4 regions of the Labrenzia sp. R5_0 genome follow, and region 4 is predicted to be linked to each of the others. Evidence: riboswitches for the same ligand, from Rfam matches in the RefSeq annotation. Region 4 holds a riboswitch; each other region holds the start of a gene.
What was found. A riboswitch is a leader RNA that binds a small molecule or an ion and turns the genes downstream of it on or off. The one in region 4 is predicted to bind thiamine pyrophosphate.

Region 1 (5,121 bases), on a different contig from region 4:
GCCGAACCCAGGGGCAGCTCCAGATAGGGCTTGTCCTTCAGAACGACATTCTGGTTGTCCGGGTCACAGGCTTCCAGTTGCCATTCCTGCTCAATCGGGTCGTCGTTCAGTCCGTAGAAGACATAGTCGATGCCGCACTTCCAGGATTCCAGGTGGGTGAAATAGATCAGCTCCTGGCCCTGCCAGTCGCGGAATGACACCCAGTTGGCCTTGGTCAGGTCCAGGATCTGCTTGATCTGCTCCGGTGGCATGCCTTGCGCGGACGCGGTCGAGCCGATCGGAGCAAGAGCGAGGGGCAGGCAAAGGGCGGCGATTTTAATGAGTTTCATGGAAATTTCCGGGTCTGAGTTCAGAAGGCCTTGAAGGTAATGATGGTTTTGGTGTCCTGAATGCCGTCGATCGGGTGGACCTTCTCGTTCACGAAGTGGCCAATGTCCGAGCCGTCGTCGACATAGAATTTCACCAGAAGATCGTAGTCGCCGGAGGTGGAGTAGACTTCGGACGCAATTTCCGCATCGGCGATCGCATTGGCGACCTGGTAAGTCTTGCCCAACTGGCATTTGATCATCACGAAAAACGGTACCATGGGGCGCTCCGGGCAGTTGGTGTTTGAAGGGGGTGAACGTGTCACCTGAACCATCAGCCGGGCTGTTCGGTCAGCCAAACATGCCGGGCAACAGATTCACGAAAGCAGACTAGGACATCGCCTATCTCCTCCCGCCAGTCAATTGCCGAGTAGCCGCTCTGCACAAGCCGGGTCTTGCAATCGCACGGCCGGCTTGTTAGCAGTGCAATCATCTCATGGGGGTGCCCGGCCATCCTGGACCGGGCTGAGAGGCGGCCTGCCAACTCCTTGAACCTGATCCGGCTGATACCGGCGGAGGGATTTGAGATCATGATGCACACACCACTCCCTTCAACACGTCCTTTCCGGAATACCGGCAACGGGCTTTCTGTCGCAGGAGAGCCGTCATGAGCCTTTCCGTCGCTGCTTCCACGCAGGCCCTGAGCGCCGAACAGGTCTTCACCCTTCTGGAAAGGGTGCGGCAGAAAACGCCGCGCGTTCACGCCGTCACAAACGCGGTCGCCCAGAGTTTCACCGCCAATGTGCTGCTTGCGCTCGGCGCCGTTCCTTCCATGACCATCGCGCGGGAGGAAGTTGCGGCCTTTGCCGGCGGGGCTGATGCGCTGCTGGTGAACCTCGGCACCCTTGACGAGGAACGTCGTGCGGCCATTCCGCTAGCGATCGAAGCTGCCAGGACTGCCGGACGTCCGGTTTGTGTCGATCCGGTTTTCGTCAACCGGTCTCCCGTGCGCTGCGCCTATGCGCGCGACCTGCTGGGCCTCAAGCCGGATCTGGTGCGGCTCAATCCGGAAGAACTCACCGCTCTCTTGCCGGAGCGGGCGGATGCCGATGCATTGATCGAGGCCGGTACGGTTTTTGCGGTTACCGGCCCGGAAGACAGGGTCGAGAGCCGCGGCGAGGATTTCCTGCTGCGCAACGGCGATCCACTGATGTCACGCGTGACGGCCACCGGCTGTGCCGGCGGTGCTGTTCTGGCAGCGTTCCTGAGCATCGAAAAGGACAGGGCGCTTGCAGCTGCTTGCGGACTGTCCGTCTTCAACATTGCCGGCGAAATCGCGGCCAGCCGGTCAGGCGGGCCAGGCAGTCTGGTGCCGGAGTTGCTCGACGCACTCTATTGCCTGACTGACCGCGACATTGAAGCCCGTCTCAAGACCGGCTGACGCAGCCTTTTCGGCATCTACTCCCAGGAGGTTCCTATGACCGCAATTGCGGTAACCATTGCAGGATCGGATTCCGGCGGCGGAGCCGGCATTCAGGCTGATCTCAAGACCTTTTCCGCAAACGGCGTCTTTGGTGCCAGTGTTATTGCAGCCCTGACGGCGCAGAACACGCTTGGCGTCAGCGCCATCCATGATGTGCCGCCGGAGTTCGTGCGGGCCCAGATGACGGCCGTCTTTTCCGACCTTGCCGTCAAGGCGACAAAGATCGGCATGCTGTCGCGTGTCGATACGATTGAGGTGGTAGCTGAAGGGCTTCGTGCACATGAGACTGGCCCGGTTGTGCTTGACCCGGTGATGGTGGCTGCCTCCGGTGACCCGTTGCTTGCCGACAGTGCGGTCGACACGCTGATTGCCTTGCTGCTGCCGCTGGCCGATATTGTTACCCCGAACCTGCATGAAGCTGCCCGCATGTTGCAGGGCGACGTCGCCGCAGACGAAACGCAAATGCAGGCGCAGGCAGAAGGTCTGCTCGGTCTTGGAGCCAATGCGGTTCTGCTCAAGGGCGGGCACGGGTCTGGCGCGAATAGCGCTGATCTGCTTCTGGATCGCAACGGCAATGCGGTCTGGCTCAGGTCAGAGCGGATCAAGACCGACAACACGCATGGCACCGGTTGCACCCTGTCATCCGCGATTGCCTCGGGTCTCGCCAAGGGGCAGGGCATGGAAGCGGCCGTCAGGTCCGCAAAGTCCTATATTCAGGCCGCCATCGCTGCTGCCGACACGCTTCACATCGGCAGTGGTCATGGGCCAGTCCATCATTTCCACGCGTTCTGGAGCAAGTGAGATGACCGATCAGCCAAAAACCGAAACCGGACGGATCAGCCGTCGCGGACTTCTGGGGGCTTCCGCCGCCGCCGGTGCAAGCGCGTTGGCCGCCCCGGCGGTGGCGCAGGAGCAGGCGACGCTGGAATGGAAGATGGTCACATCCTGGCCAAAGAACCTGCCGGGGCCCGGGGTCACGGCGCAGCACATTGCGGACAGGATCGAGCTGATGTCCGGCGGTCGCCTGCGCGTTCGGCTTTATGCTGCAGGGGAACTGGTGCCGGCTCTGGGCGTGTTCGAGGCCGTCTCGGCGGGGACGGCGCAGATGGCGCACACGGCCTCGTTTTTCTGGCAGGGCAAGATCCCGGCTTCGGTCTATTTCACCGCCATCCCCTTCGGTTTGCTGCCGCATGAGCATATCACCTGGATTGAGCAGGGGGGCGGCCAGGCGCTTTGGGACGAGCTTTATGCCCCGTTCGGACTAAGGCCCGTAATGGCCGGCAACACCGGCGTCCAGATGGGTGGCTGGTTCAAGCGCGAAATCAACACTCTTGACGATCTCAAGGGGCTGAAGATCCGCATGCCGGGCCTTGGCGGCGAAGTGATGCATCGGCTTGGGGCGACGCCTGTCAGCCTGCCGCCTGCAGAGTTGTTCCAGGCGTTGGACAGCGGCGTGCTGGACGCTACCGAATTCCTGGGTCCCTGGTCGGACAGGGCAATGGGTTTCCAGAAAGCAGCCAAGTCCTACTACACGCCGGGGTTCCATGAACCCAACGGCACCGGTGAAGCGCTGTTTAACAAGGTGGCGCTGGAAGGTCTGCCGGAAGACCTTGGCGCAATCGTTCTGGAGGCCTGCAAGGCAGAAAACGGCCGCTCGCTTGCAGAAAGCGATTGGGAGAATGCAGGCGCACTGAAGCTCCTGCAGGAAGAGGACGGCGTTACCGTCCGTCCTTATCCGGACGACGTTCTGGATGCTTTGCGGGAGACTTCGGCAGTCGTGCTGTCCGAGTTCGCGAGCAAGGATGCGCTTAGCCAGAGGATCTACGACAGTCATATGGCTGCGCGGGCACGCCTTGCCCCCTGGAGTGACGTTGCCATGCGTCGCTTCCTCGAAGCTCGCGACAGCTAGGCTTGCCGCTTGAGGTCGCAAACAAGGAATGGAGTGCGGTCCTGGACCATCTCTTTCTGCGAGCCGGTGCAACCCACCGGTTCGCAGCTTGCAACCTGCCTTGCCGGAGAAGCTGTAATTGGCCGGACAGTGGCGCTGCGCCTGCTGACAAACTTCCTGACAAAAATTCAATTTCGAAAGGAAAGGCTACCGCGCAACGGTGTGCCGACGCGATTTCCGTTAGGAAAGGTGATTGGCGTTTTTACCAAGGAATATCAAGGAACTTGTCCTACAAAAGATCCACATTCCGTCACGAAACCTGTGGCAAAGCCGCAACGATTCACCGTTAAATTACGTTATCGGAAACTGACATTTCGGGTGCCTGTTTTTTAGGCAAATGTCTGAAAGTGTGTCGGTGCGATGACGAAGAGACTCTGAACCTGTCGTTTTTGAAGTGTTTTGAATGTCTACGCAGCAATACCTACCAGAAAAGCCGCGCATTTCGCATTGCAGCATGAAAAAACGACCGCATAACTGACGTAAATATTCAGTTGAAACGGACGGCATTCTCCTAAAACCCTGTCTCAGGTTGTCATCAAGCATCCGGTGGCTAGGGGATGGGAGGAAACTCAATGCCGTGGGTAAACAAGAAATCAGTTCTACTTGCTTCTACAGCTGTAGCTCTATCAATGGTTGCAGGTTCTGCGTTCGCAGGTGGGTTCGCACTTAGAGAGCAGAGTGCCTATTATCAAGGAATGTCTTTCGCGGGGAACGGAACGACGGGTGAGTCCATCTCCTCGATGTTCTGGAACCCGGCAACGCTGATTGGTGCGGGCAAAGGGCTTACGATTGAATCGCACAGTTCTTTCATCATGCCTGAGTCCGATATCGACGGAACCTTTACGCCCGGAGCACTGACAACCGTCAATGGTGCGACCAGCAGCACAGCGGGCAGCGGCGACATTGCATCGGATGCCTGGGTACCGTCCACCTACACAGCTTACCGCTTCAATGATCAAGTGGTGTTCGGCCTTGCCGTCAATGCGCCGTTCGGGCTTAGCACCAAACCGGAGCAGAACTGGGCAGGCCAGTATTATTCCCGGTCATCCGAAGTGTTCTCGGTCAACGTTAATCCGGCCATCGCCTATCAGATCAACGACATGTTCGCTGTCGGTGTCGGGGTCCAGGCGCAATATCTGCAAGTCCGGCTGAAATCGGCCTATCCGTTCTCCACCTCTGCGGCGACGACCGAGTTCAAGGGGGAAGGCTACGGCATTGGCGTCACCGCGGGCCTGACTGTGCGGCCTTGGGAGGGGACCGAGATCGGTCTTGGCTACCGGTCCGCGGTCGCCAACAATCTCGACGGGTCCTACATCAACCCGGGCGGGCGCTTTTTTGCCGGCATGACCCCGGTTTCCTTCGCGGGCAATCGTGCAGGCATCGAG
Region 2 (5,121 bases), on a different contig from region 4:
CATTGCTGCGGGTGTCCTGTTGCTGGTGCTCCTGGGCGCCGGCGCTTATTTCCTGATGCCTGCGGGCGATGAGACTGCCGATAGCGGCAACGTGCCGGTTGCGTCTTCTTCGCAAACGCCTGTCGATACGCAGCCGGACACCACGCCGGAGCCTTCGACCGCTGCCCCCGCCGGAGAAGGTGAAGAGCCTTCGAAAAACACCGACCGCCTGTTGAACGAAGGCGAGACGGATGTGGTTGCCCCGGATGCACGTACGGTAACCACGACGACGATTACCGGACAGTCTGATTCGCCCGCGCCGGCCGATACACCGCAGGTCGATACACCAGCTTCCGCTGCGCCCGAACCTTCCCAGCCGTCCATTGTGACGAGCGGAGAAAACGATCAGTCTTCTGCGACCACCGAAAGCCCGATTGCGGTGCCGGAAGACAATCTCTCGGCCATTTCGCCTGACGAAACTTCACCGGCTCCGTCCGCCACGGCGACGGATTCCTCGGTGCAGCGCTCTATCCTTTACGAAGAAGGGGAAGAGTCCGGCGGTGCCGGAACGGCTGCGCAAGGCGCTGTCGTTTGGGGTGTCGATGAAGAAACGAATCTGGACGGCAAGGCTCTCGCGGTTCTGAGCGCCTCCATTGAAATCCCCGAGCGGGATGTGAAGGTCGACATTCGCATCAAGCCGAATGACGATACTTCCTTGCCCGCCAGCCATCTGGTCGAGATCAAGTACGAGTTCCCGGAAAACTTCGCTCCGGGTGACGTCGTCAACGTGCCAGGCCTGGTCATGAAGCCTACGGAAGAAGCTCGTGGCGATGCGCTGATCGGCGCTTCCGTGAAAGTGTCTCCGGGCTTTTTCTGGATTGCCCTTTCCAGCTTGCCGAACGAGCAGCAACGCAATCTCGCCTTGCTGCGTGAACGCGGCTGGATCGACATTCCGATGCTTTACGAAAACGGCAAGCGCGGCATCCTGACCCTGGAAAAGGGAACCGCCGGTGCAGATGCCGTTGAAAAGGCGATCACGTCCTGGCAAGCCGGCTAAGCGCCAGCCTGCCTCCTTTCAAAATCTGAAGAAGCCGCCTCACGGCGGCTTGCCTTTTTCCGTCACACAAGGCATGGTCCGCCTTGGTCCGAGGGGTGTTCCGGTTACCGGAGCTGAGATGGCGTAATGCCGAACCCTTAGAACCTGATCCGGGTCATGCCGGCGAAGGGACGGAATCCTTAGCCTATTCCCGGATCTCCATTGTCATTTTCGGCTTGTCCGAAGACGGGAGATCCTATGCGTACTTGTCTGCGACCACTGCGGTCGCCGCACATCCGAATGCCGGTATCGGCTTTCATGCGTTCCTGTTGGCCAACGGCGGCGGGGGGTGCGGGATGATGGCGTTTGCGAAAGCTGTTGCCAGGACCTTACTCGGCCTCCTGCTGACTGTCGTTATCTGGGCGGCAATCGTCCATGTGTTCGACACCCAGCATTATATCCTGCCGGGTCCGGACCGCGTCTTTACGGCCTTTGTCAAACACGCAGGCTTCCTTCTGCATCATGCCGGCATCACCGCCTATGAGACGGTGCTCGGGTTTGTGCTGGGAGCAGCCGCCGGGGCATTGCTTTCCGTTCTTTTGTGGCTGTTTCCGATTGCTGCAAGGTTCGCCATGCCGCCCATTCTGGTGACGCAGGCCCTGCCTGTTTTCGCAATCGCGCCGATCCTGGTGCTCTGGCTCGGTTTCGGGCTGGCCTCCAAGATCGTCGTCATCATCCTGGTCATCTTCTTCACGGTCACATCGACGTTTTTCGATGGCCTGCAGCGGCTTGACCCGGGTTTGTGCGATCTCGCCCGGCTTTATCGTCTGTCTCGCCTGAAGGAACTCTGGTTCTTTCGCCTGCCGTCAGGCTTGCCGGCGTTTGCCTCCGGCCTGCGGGTGGCCGCGGTGTTCGCTCCCATGGGGGCGATCATCGGCGAATGGGCCGGGGCAAAAGGAGGCCTTGCCTTCATCATGCTTCAAAGCAGCAACCGGATGCAGGCGGACATGATGTTCGCCGCCCTGATCCTGCTCGCGGCGATGGTGCTGATCATGCGCTTTGCCGTGAACCATCTCACCCGACTTCTTGTTCCCTGGCAGCCGCTCACCTAGCTGCCGCTCTACGGAGGACCTCATGAAAAAACAAATCCTGTCACTCGCATTGGCCGCCGGGCTGCTGGCATCGGGGCCGGTACAGGCCAGTGAGAAACTGACCTTGCTGCTCGACTGGTTCATCAATCCGGATCACGCGCCGCTGGTAACCGCGCAGACCAAGGGTTTCTTCGAGGCAGAAGGCCTCGAGGTTGAGATCATCGAACCGGCGGACCCGGCGATGCCGCCGAAACTGGTTGCTGCCGGGCAGGGCGATATCGCGGTGTCCTATCAGCCGACGCTTCATGCGCAAATCGAGGAAGAGCTGCCGCTGAAATGGATCGGTACGCTGGTGGAAACGCCCCTCAATTCTCTCATCGTGCTCAAGGACGGCCCGATACAGGAACTGAAGGACCTCAAGGGCAAGAGTGTCGGCTTTTCCGTGTCCGGCTTCGAGGACGCGATGCTGGGCCAGATGCTGCGATCGGCCGGTTTGACCATGGATGATGTCGAGCTGGTGAACGTCAATTTCGCGTTGTCAGGCTCTCTGCTTGCCGGTCAGGTGGATGCGGTGATCGGCGCATATCGCAATTTCGAGCTCACCCAGCTCGAAATCGAAGGCAAACCCGGCAAGGCCTTCTTCCCGGAAGAAAACGGTGTGCCGATCTTTGATGAGCTGATCTATGTCGTCAACAAGGACAAGACGGACGATCCCCGCTTCGCCAAGTTCCTGGCAGCCGTGGAAGCGGCCACCATCTATCTGAGCAATCACCCGGAAGAGGCCTGGAATGCCTTCATAGAAGCGTATCCGAACCTCAATGACGAGCTGAACAGGCGGGCATGGTTCGATACGTTGCCGCGGTTCGCCAAGCGTCCGGCTGCACTTGATGAAGGCCGCTACCAGCGCTTTGCGGAATTCATGGCCGAAGCCGGTCTGATCAGCAAGGTCGTGCCGGTGGAGAGCTACACAGCCGAAATCCGCTGAGGGGTTGAAGGAACGTTGCCAAGGACAAGACGGCGCTGGAGCCAGTCTCCAGCGCTTCTGACCACCGGCAAAGAAGCTCCCTCTCTCCGTCGTCACCCCGGCCAAGCGTAGCGCGAGCCGGGGCCGGGGAGGCGGAAGTCTCTGTGATTGTCTGTGGTTTTCAGACGAAGATCCGGGCTCTCCGATCCCGGATCTTCGCTGCGCTGCGTCCGGGATGACACCGGGAAGGACTTTCAAGCAAAAAGAAAAGCGCTGGAGCCTGGGCTCCAGCGCTTTTTCTGTTTTTTCCAGGTTCGGCTATCTCAGGCGGCGGGCTGGTCCATTGTCCGGGCGCTGTTGCGCACGGCTTTCTGAACCTTTTCGAAAGCGCGAACCTCGATCTGGCGGACGCGCTCGCGGCTAACACCGAATTCGCCCGAAAGATCTTCCAGCGTCATCGGGTCTTCGGCCAGGCGACGTGCTTCAAAGATGCGCCGTTCACGCTCGTTGAGCACGTCCATCGCGTCGTTCAGCATCTTGCGACGCATGTCCAGCTCTTCCTGATTGGCAAGCAGGGTTTCCTGACTGTCGCTTTCATCGACAAGCCAGTCCTGCCATTCACCGGCATCAGCTTCCGCGCGCACGGGCGCATTCAGGCTGGCATCGCCGCCCAGACGGCGGTTCATGGACACCACTTCCTCCTCGGACACCCCGAGTTTGGTGGCAATCTCAGAGACCTGATGCGGCTTCAGATCGCCTTCGTCCAACGCCTGGATCTTGCCCTTGAGGCGACGCAGGTTGAAGAACAGGCGTTTCTGGTTGGCCGTGGTCCCCATTTTCACGAGGGACCATGAGCGCAGGATGTATTCCTGGATAGCCGCCTTGATCCACCACATGGCATAGGTCGCGAGCCGGAACCCCTTGTCCGGTTCAAAGCGCTTGACCGCTTGCATCAGGCCGACGTTGCCTTCGGAAACGACTTCTCCGATCGGCAGGCCATACCCGCGGTAACCCATGGCAATCTTGGCGACGAGGCGTAGATGGGAATTGACTAGGCGTTCTGCAGCTTCAGGGTCTTCATGCTCTTTGTAGCGCTTGGCGAGCATGTACTCTTCCTGCGGCTGAAGCATTGGAAACTTGCGGATCTCGTCCAGATACCGGCTGAGACCGCCTTCCCCTGCTGTAAGCGTCGGAACGTTCTGGGCCATATCATGCACCCCCTTTCGTCAAGTTTGCGACCCCTTCCTCCCGCTGCCCCGCAGTGATACGCAAGCAAGCCATTTTTGAGGGAAGGCGGACGCACAATAGTGTCCGTACAGGCACACAGAAGCTTCTAATATAGGTCCAAATTGGTCGATTGCATGGTCAGAAAACGAAAACGCATCCTAAAATTTTTGTAATCCGGACAAAAGATTTGCGAAATCATCCGGGTAAGGGCTCTCAAAGCGCAAGGTTTTACCATTTGCCGGGTGTTCGAAAGCCAGCAGGCCGGCATGCAGGGCTTGCCTGTGAAAACCGTTCACGAGGCTTTTGAGCGGCTCATCGAGCCTGTTTGCCTTGGTCTTGAAACCCGACCCGTAATCGTCGTCACCGATCAGCGGATGACCGATATGAGCCATGTGCACGCGGATCTGGTGTGTGCGTCCGGTTTCAAGGCGGCATTCCAGCAGCGAGGCGAGCGCAGGCTGTTCGGCATTGCCGAAGCGCTCCTTCACCTGCCAGTGGGTGATGGCGTGGCGACCGGAAGTCTTGACGACGGCAATCTTCTGACGGTTTGCCTGTGAGCGGGCCAGATTGGCGTTGATCGTGCCTTTCAGGCCGGAAGGTGCTCCCCAGACCAGAGCCGAATAGGCGCGTTCCAGCGGTCCGGTGCGGCCGTGGTCGGCAAACTGGGCTGCAAGGCCCTTGTGGGCCTGGTCGGTCTTGGCGACGACAAGCAGTCCGGAGGTGTCCTTGTCGATCCGGTGAACGATGCCGGGGCGCTTCACGCCGCCGATGCCGGAAAGGCTGTCACCGCAATGATGGATGAGTGCATTGACGAGGGTGCCGGT
Region 3 (5,121 bases), on a different contig from region 4:
TGAAACGCAGCTTCCTGGGTCAGCCGGATCAGCTATGCGACGAATTACGGTCTCTGGGGCTCGGAAATCCTGGCTGGAGCCGGGCACCTTTCAGTGAAGGCCGCTGGCAATGTGCATCCGACCTGGTGCCCTTGACCACACCCAGCGTCGACTACGGTTCGACAACTCTTTTCTTTCTGCTGCGCGGCCCATCGGAAAAAAGCATCGATTATCTGCGGCTGAAGCTGGTGGTGGAAGATCCGCGCCAGATGCAGATCGGCCTTGATGCGGTCTGGCTGGTGATCGACGCCCTGTCGCTTCGGTATGGCTGGACGGTTCCGGAAGTGTTTCGCGAGGCGGTTTCCGGGTTCAGGCAACTGGAGACGACACACCGGGGCGTGCGGCTGTCGGTTTCGCCGGAAGACCCAAATCTGACGGGGGACCCGCTGGCAAGCCAACGGCTCAACATCATTCTGGACTTTGGCGAGCCGGACCTTATCCGGCCCGCCGACAGGTTCGAAAAAGCACCGCCACTGGAAAGCGGCTGGAGTGTCAGGGCCCCGGACGGTCAGGCAAGGGAATGAACTCTTCCGCATCGCCGGGTACCGTATCGAAACGGCCAAGACGCCAATCTTCCTTGGCCTGCTCGATGCGCTCTTTCGATGAAGACACGAAGTTCCACCAGATATAACGCCGGCCGTCCATCGGTTCGCCGCCAAGCACTACGAAACGAGCCGGCACGGGAGACGTGTTTTCGATCACCAGATGATCACCCGGTTTGAACACCAGCAGCTGGGCCGGATCGAAATTCTGGCCGGCGATGGTGATCTGGCCCGAGACCGTATAAAGACCGCGCTCTTCCCACCCGGCATCCAGCGGGATCTTCGCTCCCGGTTCCAGCGTGATATCGGCATAGAACATGTCGGACGCTGTCTTCACCGGTGCCTTGTGGCCATAAAGCTCGCCCGCGATAAGTTTGACTGAAGCGCCCTTGTCGGCAAATTCCGGCTGTTCTTCTGTGCCGTGGTGCTGGAAGGTCGGGTCGGTCTCTTCCAGGTGTTTGGGCAGGGCCACCCAGCTCTGCAGGCCGAACAGGGGACGTTTTTCCTGCAGGCGTTCCGGCCTCTCACGTTCGGAATGCACGATGCCCTTGCCGGCGCTCATCCAGTTCAGAGCACCGGGGGCAATCGCAATCTCCGTTCCAAGGCTGTCACGATGATACATCTCTCCTTCGAAGAGATAGGTAACTGTCGCCAACCCGATGTGAGGATGCGGGCGCACGTCGATACCGCCGCCGACCAAAAGTTCTGCCGGGCCCATCTGGTCGAAGAAGATGAACGGGCCAACCATCCGCCGCCTGGCAGACGGCAAGGCACGTCTTACCGAAAATCCGCCGAGGTCGGATGTCCGCGGTACGATGATCGTTTCAATCGGGTCACAGGTTGCAGCATTTCCCGGTACGGGATCAGGGCAATTCAACCAGCTCATCTGCCTCTCCATCAAAGAACATTCTGTCTTGCAAACTAGATAGGGCCTGCGAAGCCGAAGTGTCCATTGAACAGTCTGTTTCGGGTTTTCATACCCTGCACAATCTGTATAACGACCGGCCCTTCCTTGCTTTTGTTTGGTGCGACATGAAACGCGTGATGATCGTTGGCGGCCCGGGCTCGGGTAAAAGCACGCTTGCCGTTGCCCTTGGGCGGAAAACCGGACTGCCGGTCTATCATATGGACAAGATCCACTACCGCTCCGGTTGGAACGAGCGGACGCGGGAAGAGAAAGACCGGCTGACGCATGAGGTCCATCTGAAGGATGTGTGGATCTTCGAGGGTGGTCATTCAAGCACCTATGCGGAACGTATCGAACGTGCCGACACTTTCATCTGGCTCGATGTCCCGGTAACGCGCCGCATATTTCGAGTGCTGAAACGGTCGGTGAAATACAATGGGCAAAGCCGTCCGGATCTGGCCGAGGGCTGCCCGGAGCAGTTCAACTGGCAAACTGTTGAATTCCTGAGGTTCATCTGGCGAACGAGACACTCCGCCAGAGCCAAACTGGAGCACATCTACCGCGAACCTCCGGACCATCTGAAAGTCTATCGGTTCAACACCCTTGCCGAAATCGACGACTTTCTGGCGCGCCCCTGGCAACAAGGATGAAGGCTCATCCTGTCTCTTGACAGGTGCGCCTGACGGGCGGCACAACAGGGGCTCACCCGGGGTGCCTCCAGAAGAGGCTGAGATACTGCTGGCGCACTTGCGCAGTGCAGGGACCCGACGAACCTGATCCAGGTCATGCTGGCGAAGGGAAGGTGTTCTCGGCCAACTGCGTTCGCCACGGCAATGCTCCAACCCGGCCACCTTTCCAAGCCGAATGTCCGAAATGCGGGACCTTTTCCGGTCCTTGCGGAGATCCGTTGAATGCAAGCGGAATACCAGACATTCCGTGATGTCGAACGACTGATGTCCACCCTGGCAGGAGAGGCGGAATGAAGGTCGGTATCAAAGGGGCGGGTGTCGCCGGTCTGACACTGGCACATGAGCTTGTCTCGCGCGGTGTGCGGGTGGAGCTGCTGGAAAAACACAAGGATCTCACTGCCAGTGCCTCCTGGCTCGCAGGCGGCATGTTGGCGCCATGGTGTGAGCGGGAAAGTGCCGAGGAAGATGTACTGCGGCTCGGGCAAGCCGCCATTGGCTGGTGGAGCAAAGTCCTGCCGGGACAGGTTTCGCACAATGGCACGCTGGTTGTTGCCGCGCCGCGCGATACCGGCGAGTTAAGTCGCTTTGCTTCTCGAACCAGCGGCTTTGCCTGGCTCGACGCTGACGCGCTGGGCGCACTCGAGCCGGACCTCGCAGGCCGATTTGCAAAGGGGCTCCATTTTGCCGGGGAAGCCTATCTCGATCCGCGGCGGGCCCTCACGGCATTGCGGGCAAAGGTGTCTGAAAGCGGTGCCGAGGTGAGGTTAGAGGCGCAGCACTTCACCGCGGCGACCGATCTTGTCGCCGATTGTACCGGCATGGCCTCGCCGGATCCGCACTTGCGTCCCGTACGCGGTGAAATGCTGATCCTCCACGCGCCGGAGGTCTCGCTTTCGCGGCCGGTGCGTTTTCTGCACCCGCGCATCCCGGTCTATGTCGTGCCTCGTGACAACGGCGTCTTCATGGTCGGGGCAACCATGATCGAAAGCGGTGACCAGGGAGCGGTCAGTGTTCGGTCCACCATGGAACTCCTAAATGCCGCCTACAGCCTGCATCCGGGATTTGCGGAGGCAAAGATCATCGAAACCGGGGTGGGCCTCCGCCCGGCATATCCCAACAATCTTCCTCGTCTCACGTTTACCGGCAACACGTTGTCAATGAACGGATTCTACCGGCACGGCTTCCTGCTTGCTCCGCATTTTGCCATGGAGGCGGCAGGCAGGATCGTGCAACACCTTCAGGAGAAGTCCCTTGAAGCTAACCATTAACGGCGAACCTCAGGAAGTTGTCAGCGCGACGCTGGCTGCGCTTCTGGACGAACTGGCCTATGACCACGAGTTTCTTGCAACGGCGCGCAACGGCGATCTGGTTTGTGCTGAAGAACGAAGCGCTTGCGTCCTTCAAGCTGGCGACCGTATCGAGATCCTGTCGCCGATGCAGGGAGGATGACGCCTATGTTTGAAGTTTATGGCGAAAGCGTTGCGTCGCGTTTCCTGCTTGGAACTGCCCAGTACCCATCACCCCAAATTCTGTCGGACGCGGTGAAGGTATCCGGGGCTGAAATTCTGACGGTGTCCCTTCGGCGCGAAACGGCAGGAAGTGGCGGAGGCGGCCGGTTCTGGGACCTGATCCGGGAACTGAACGTCAAGGTTCTGCCCAACACTGCCGGATGTCATTCGGTGAAGGAAGCCGTCACCACCGCAAAAATGGCACGCGATCTTTTTGGAACCGACTGGATCAAGCTGGAAGTGATCGGTCATCACGACAGCCTGCAGCCGGATGTCTTTGGCCTCGTGGAAGCCGCACGTATCCTGAGCGATGACGGCTTCAAGGTGTTTCCCTATACGACGGACGATATTGTCGTCGGCGAACGGTTGCTTGAGGCGGGGTGCCAGGTGTTGATGCCCTGGTGTGCGCCAATCGGTTCGGCGAAGGGGCCGGTCAATCCGGATGCCCTTCGTGCCTATCGCAGTCACTTCAGAGGCATCCCACTTGTTGTGGATGCCGGTCTTGGCAGACCGTCCCATGCGGCCGCTGTTCTGGAACTCGGTTTCGATGCGGTACTGCTGAATACGGCTGTGGCAAAGGCCGGAGACCCTGTCGCAATGGCCAAAGCCTTTGCAGTTGCAATTGAGGCCGGTCGCCTGGCCTATGAAGCCCAACCCCTGGAACCTCGCGACATGGCGGTTCCTTCTACCCCGGTTCTCGGAATGGCGGTGTTTGAATGAAGCTCGATCCCTTTTACCTCATCGTCGACAGTTCCGACTGGATCGAGCGGCTGGTTCCGCTTGGCGTCAAACTGGTTCAACTGCGCATCAAGGACGCGAGCGACGAAGTCCTGCGCAAGGAAATCGCAGCATCCAAGAGCGCTTGCGAAAAGCACGGCTGCCAACTTGTCGTGAACGACTATTGGCAGCTCGCGATTGAGCTGGACTGCGACTTTGTCCACCTTGGTCAGGAAGACCTTGCTGACGCCGATGTGGCGGCCATTCGCAAGGCCGGTCTGAAACTCGGCGTTTCGACCCATGACGGCGAGGAACTGGAAACCGCTCTTTCTGTCGAGCCCGATTATGTCGCGCTGGGGCCTGTCTATCCAACGATCCTGAAAGAAATGAAATGGGCGCCCCAAGGCGTTGAAAAGGTCGGACGGTGGAAGCGGCAGATCGGCGAATTGCCGCTTGTTGCTATTGGCGGCCTCAATCCGGAACGTCTGCCGGGTGTGTTCGAGAACGGCGCAGATATCGCAGCCGTTGTCACCGACATCACCCGGAATGCCGATCCGGAAGCGCGCACCAGGGAATGGATAATGGCGACAGATCCCTGGCGGTAGGTTGAGTGCGTTTCGCCTTCGGCCTGGCTAAACGAAAATCGCTTTATCGTGAGCGACTTGATCGCGCAGAAATTTCTGTGCCGCGGCGACATGGCGGAGAGGGCGCGAACTTTC
Region 4 (5,121 bases):
CGTCCCGCAAGCGTCCGCCGCCTTCCGATATTCCGGCGCGCAATGCTTTCAGAGGGTTGAAACCGGTCCTGCGGCTGAATATCAGAAGTTGTCAGGGTTCCACATGTATGAAGGCGCGGGCGTCGATACCTCGATGTACAGGGACGATTGGAAGGATACCTCGATCATTTGCGAAATTGCCTGCTACGAGTTTGCCCAGGATCGCGCCCGGCAAGGTCAGGTGCAGGAGCGCCTAAGCGCCCTGCCGGTCCCGGTCGTCCCACTTCGCCCAGCCGAACAACTTGCGTTGCTGTGAGGGGAACCATGGGACCGATACGAAAAGTCAAAGTCTATGACATTGATTCCGGCCTCGGCGGCACGCACACAGTTTCCATAGTCGAAGAATTGCCGAACAATCGGATTAGCGTTCGAGTATGGTACGGCAGAGCGACGCCGACCGGTTGGGAAGCGTGGATTGAATGGGACGGTGCCACATTTGAGACAACGCACGACCAGTTAACGAACCCGAGAGTTTTAGCGCTCTACAAAGAGGAAACCTGATTCAGTTTTGAGCAGCAAAAGCAGCAGCGCAGAGCAAGCGGCGCGACCGGGCCGGATTGGCTAGCCCGGCTGAGGCAACAGCCTTGCTCTCAAACCGGAGGTAACGACGATGTGGCATTGGCCTATCAGCGTTACCCTTAAAGTGAAAAAGACCCGGACGACCTTGCAAATCGAAATCCGGGTCCAATTCATACTTTAGGGAAGGGGGCGGCGGGGAAACCTGCCATCCCACTCCGGACAAGAATATAAGTCAATTCTCTGAATTTTCCAAATGATGGATGTCAAACAGGCAATCGGATGTCCTCGCGACATCGGCCGGTAGTGTGCAAACGTGAAAAACGGCGGCCAAGCGTGACAAAACCGTGAAACGGTGCCGCAGGACCGCTCCCGGAATAGCTGAGCAAAGGCCTTTTATCAAAATACCGATTTTGGAGCCCATTCCGCTCGCCTACCGCATCGAGCGGTAGGCCATCGGGCGAAGGGAGCCCTAAACCCCTCCCCTCGAATCTCCCCTCCCCTCTGCGAATGAACTACAGATCCTTTGGCATGTAGAGATCGCCGCCAGCACGATATCTGACTGCCATCGCCTCCATGCCCTCTTGACGAGCAGCGTCGCGGATATCGTGGGAAATCCGCATGGAGCAGAATTTCGGACCGCACATGGAGCAGAAGTGCGCGACCTTGTGGGCTTCCTTCGGCAAGGTCTCGTCATGCATCGAACGGGCCGTTTCCGGATCGAGCGCGAGGTTGAACTGGTCCTCCCAGCGGAACTCGAAACGGGCGCGCGACAGGGCGTCGTCGCGGACCTTCGCTGCCGGATGACCCTTGGCGAGGTCGGCGGCATGGGCGGCGATCTTGTAGGTTATGACACCGGTCTTCACATCATTGCGGTCGGGAAGGCCGAGGTGTTCCTTCGGCGTGACGTAGCAGAGCATCGCCGTGCCGAACCAGCCAATCATCGCGGCACCGATGCCCGAGGTGATATGGTCGTAACCCGGCGCGATGTCGGTCGTCAGCGGTCCGAGCGTGTAGAACGGCGCCTCGCCGCAGACCGCAAGCTGCTTGTCCATGTTCTCCTTGATCTTGTGCATCGGCACATGACCAGGGCCTTCGATCATGACCTGGCAGTCTTTCGCCCAGGCGATCTTCGTCAGCTCTCCGAGCGTTTCCAGTTCGGCGAACTGCGCTGCGTCGTTGGCGTCGGCAATCGAGCCCGGACGCAAGCCGTCACCAAGTGAAAAGGAAACGTCGTAGGCACGGCAAATGTCGCAGATCTCCTCGAAATGCTCGTAAAGGAAGCTCTCCTTGTGATGATGCAGGCACCACTTGGCCATAATCGAACCGCCGCGCGATACGATGCCGGTAACGCGGTTGACGGTGAGCGGAATGTAGGAGAGCCGGACACCGGCATGGATGGTGAAATAGTCGACGCCCTGTTCGGCCTGCTCGATCAGCGTGTCGCGGAAGACTTCCCAGGTAAGGTCCTCGGCAATGCCGCCAACCTTTTCCAGCGCCTGGTAGAGCGGCACCGAGCCGATCGGAACCGGCGAATTCCGGATGATCCATTCACGAATGTTGTGGATGTTGCGCCCGGTCGATAGGTCCATGACGGTGTCGGCGCCCCAGCGAGTCGCCCAGACCATTTTCTCGACTTCCTCCGCCATCGACGAGGTGACGGCAGAGTTGCCGATATTGGCGTTGATCTTCACCAGGAAGTTCCGGCCAATGATCATCGGCTCCGCTTCCGGATGGTTGATATTGGCTGGGATGATCGCGCGCCCGCGGGCGACTTCCTCGCGGACGAAGTCCGGTGTAACAAAATCCGGGATCGCCGCGCCGAAGCTCTCTCCATCACGGGGAAGCTTTTCGTTTGCAGCCTTGCGACCAAGGTTTTCCCGGATGGCGATGAATTCCATCTCTGGCGTGATGATGCCGGCGCGGGCATAGGCGATCTGGGTGACGGTCTTGCCGTCTTTGGCGCGGCGCGGTTTCTGCAGGTTAGGGAATTGCAGTGTCAGGCGCTCGCCGGTGGCAAAGCCGTTGTCTTCCGGCTTGACCATGCGGCCCTCATATTCCTCCGTGTCACCGCGGGCGGCGATCCACTCGGCGCGAAGGCGCGGCAGTCCCATTTCAATATCGATCGCCTGGGTCGGGTCGGTATAGGGACCGGAGGCATCATAGACCGTGACGGGCGGTTCGCCGGCGGCCGGATGGACTGCGATCTCGCGCACTGGTACGCGGATATCGGGATGAATTTCGCCCGGCTTGTAAACCTTTGTAGAGGCAGGCAGCGGCCCCTTGGTGATTTCGGGCGTAATAGTCTTGGTGGCAATGTTCATTCTGAGGCTCCAATCTTTCAAGTTGGAGACCCAGTTCGAAGCCGGAATGATGGAAAGACGCCATGACGCTCCGGATTCTGGGCAACGTCGTACTGCAGCGCTTGCACCGTCCCTACGCCAGTATGAACTGGATCAGGTTCAACGGGTCACTGCGCTGCCATCAATCAACGGCCCAGCAGTATCTCAGCCCCTTGCCGGGGCACCCCTGGTAACGTTGCCATCGGCCATCATCCACGTGCGTTTGTCAATACAGAGATGCTTGGCTCGACGAGGAAGTGCTGTCACTTTGGCGGCAAAAGGTTGAAGGAAATGTGCCGGGTGACTCCAAAAAGTTGTCCGCGGACAACAATGCGAAGTTCTTGTCGAAACTAGGCTGAAAAATGCACTTGGTTAAGCGTTTGTAAATTGGTAACGAATCGGAGCATATTGTAACAGCGCAGTTTGAGGCGTAGTTTTCAAAAATGCGCAGTTCGAGGATTTTTCGAGATGGACACCAATCTTCTGGTTGAAGGTGCTGCTGAACACCTGCCAACGACACTTTCGGCGGACGCGAATGAGCTCGCTCATCAATTGCAGATACATCAACGAAAAATCTTTCCACCTGCTTCTCAAAAGACTATCCGAAGATTTTCGCCTGCAGAAGCAGCTAAATTGATTGGCATTAAGGAAGGCTATTTACGTCAGGTCGCCGCTGATGGGCATGGCCCCGAACCAAACGAGAACGGTAGGCGCACATATTCTGTCGAGGACATGGATCATATACGTCAGGTCTTGGACGAGAAAAATGGCACGCCAAAATATGTGCCGATCCGTCGGGGAGATGAAAAGCTTCAGGTTATCACTGTAATGAACTTCAAAGGTGGTTCCGGAAAAACCACCACATCTGCTCATTTGGCTCAGTTCTTGGCGTTGCGTGGATACCGCGTTTTAACAATTGACCTTGATCCACAAGCATCATTGTCAGCGATGTTCGGACATCAACCCGAACTAGATGTCGACGAGGGAGAAACGCTTTACGGTGCTATCCGTTATGAAGACCCTCGAGCCTTAAGCGAAATCATTCGATCCACATATACGCCAAACCTCCATATTGTTCCAGGCAATCTTGAATTGATGGAATTCGAGCATGAAACGCCCAAAGCAATGTCTGAAGGACGTTCAGCGTCCATGTTTTTCGCCCGAATAGGGGAGGTGCTGACAAGCGTTGAAAGCTATTACGACGTTGTAGTCATTGATTGCCCACCTCAGCTTGGCTTTCTAACGATGTCGGCCTTAAGTGCGGCCACAGGAGTATTGATCACCGTACATCCACAGATGTTGGACGTTATGTCTATGTCCCAATTTCTTTCTATGACAGCTGAATTGATGAGTGTTGTCGAAAAGGCCGGAGGGCGTACCAGCTATGATTGGATGCGTTACTTGGTTACTCGCTTCGAACCAAACGATGGACCACAAAGCCAGATGACCGGGTTTATGCGTTCAATATTTGGAAATCGCATGCTTCAACATGCGATGCTTAAATCTACTGCTATTTCTGATGCCGGTGTTACCAAGCAAACTTTGTATGAAGTCGAAAGAAGCCAATTTGTGCGCGGTACTTATGATCGCGCAATGGAATCTATGTCTCTCGTGAACCAGGAAATCGAAGACCTCTTAAACGTGACTTGGGGACGGAGGTAAGGGATGGCACGCAAAGACCTGATCAGTTTTTCGTCGGACGAGGATGGTGAAATCCAAGGGGATCCAAATAAATCGGATCGCCCACTGGCGGGCATCACGCCAAATAGACGGTCAAGTTCACCGGTTGGAGGCATCGCAAAAACTCTTGGCTCACTCTCAAGTCAGATGGACCGTGCTAGTGAATTAGAACGGCAACTGTTGGAAGGACAAAAGGTCGTTGAACTGGATCCCTCTCAAATAGACGATTCATTTGTTCGCGACCGTTTGGAAGCGGACCCGGAAGTCGAGAGGGACTTTGTTCAACAAATCGATGAGCACGGGCAATTAGTACCAATCCTTGTTCGTCCAAACCCGGCTCAAAAGGGTCGCATGCAGGTGGCATTCGGCCATCGTAGACTTCGGGCGGCCAGAAGCCTCAATCGAAAGGTCAAGGCTGTCGTTCGGGAGTTGAACGATGAGCAACTGGTCGTTCTTCAAGGGCAGGAAAACAGTGCCAGAACCAATCTTTCCTATATAGAACGTGCGTTGTTTGCAGCGCGATTGGAAGACCAAAAGTTCAAGC

Region 1: another riboswitch for thiamine pyrophosphate. It lies ahead of J7447_RS11140 (hydroxyethylthiazole kinase); the one in region 4 lies ahead of thiC (phosphomethylpyrimidine synthase ThiC).
Region 2: another riboswitch for thiamine pyrophosphate. It lies ahead of J7447_RS26465 (ABC transporter permease); the one in region 4 lies ahead of thiC (phosphomethylpyrimidine synthase ThiC).
Region 3: another riboswitch for thiamine pyrophosphate. It lies ahead of thiO (glycine oxidase ThiO); the one in region 4 lies ahead of thiC (phosphomethylpyrimidine synthase ThiC).

The regions. Positions count from the first base shown of each region.
Region 1 is NZ_JAGHRK010000002.1:495,151-500,271, reverse strand. Features, by position in the region: gene J7447_RS11150 (hypothetical protein) at 1-329, opposite strand, end outside; gene J7447_RS11145 (Lrp/AsnC ligand binding domain-containing protein) at 350-586, opposite strand; TPP riboswitch at 794-904, shown strand; gene J7447_RS11140 (hydroxyethylthiazole kinase) at 973-1,746, shown strand; gene thiD (bifunctional hydroxymethylpyrimidine kinase/phosphomethylpyrimidine kinase) at 1,783-2,589, shown strand; gene J7447_RS11130 (TRAP transporter substrate-binding protein) at 2,591-3,697, shown strand; gene J7447_RS11125 (hypothetical protein) at 3,731-4,069, shown strand; gene J7447_RS11120 (OmpP1/FadL family transporter) at 4,294-5,121, shown strand, end outside.
Region 2 is NZ_JAGHRK010000006.1:257,267-262,387, forward strand. Features, by position in the region: gene J7447_RS26460 (hypothetical protein) at 1-1,036, shown strand, start outside; TPP riboswitch at 1,118-1,224, shown strand; gene J7447_RS26465 (ABC transporter permease) at 1,282-2,127, shown strand; gene J7447_RS26470 (ABC transporter substrate-binding protein) at 2,150-3,091, shown strand; gene rpoH (RNA polymerase sigma factor RpoH) at 3,394-4,278, opposite strand; gene J7447_RS26480 (RluA family pseudouridine synthase) at 4,456-5,121, opposite strand, start outside.
Region 3 is NZ_JAGHRK010000001.1:1,388,234-1,393,354, forward strand. Features, by position in the region: gene J7447_RS06385 (DUF6030 family protein) at 1-563, shown strand, start outside; gene J7447_RS06390 (pirin family protein) at 532-1,467, opposite strand; gene J7447_RS06395 (DNA topology modulation protein FlaR) at 1,614-2,138, shown strand; TPP riboswitch at 2,186-2,306, shown strand; gene thiO (glycine oxidase ThiO) at 2,468-3,445, shown strand; gene thiS (sulfur carrier protein ThiS) at 3,429-3,626, shown strand; gene J7447_RS06410 (thiazole synthase) at 3,632-4,405, shown strand; gene J7447_RS06415 (thiamine phosphate synthase) at 4,402-5,007, shown strand; gene J7447_RS06420 (LysR family transcriptional regulator) at 5,035-5,121, opposite strand, start outside.
Region 4 is NZ_JAGHRK010000012.1:25,182-30,302, forward strand. Features, by position in the region: gene J7447_RS30380 (methyltransferase) at 1-295, shown strand, start outside; gene thiC (phosphomethylpyrimidine synthase ThiC) at 1,071-2,879, opposite strand; TPP riboswitch at 2,971-3,096, opposite strand; gene repA (plasmid partitioning protein RepA) at 3,366-4,559, shown strand; gene repB (plasmid partitioning protein RepB) at 4,563-5,121, shown strand, end outside.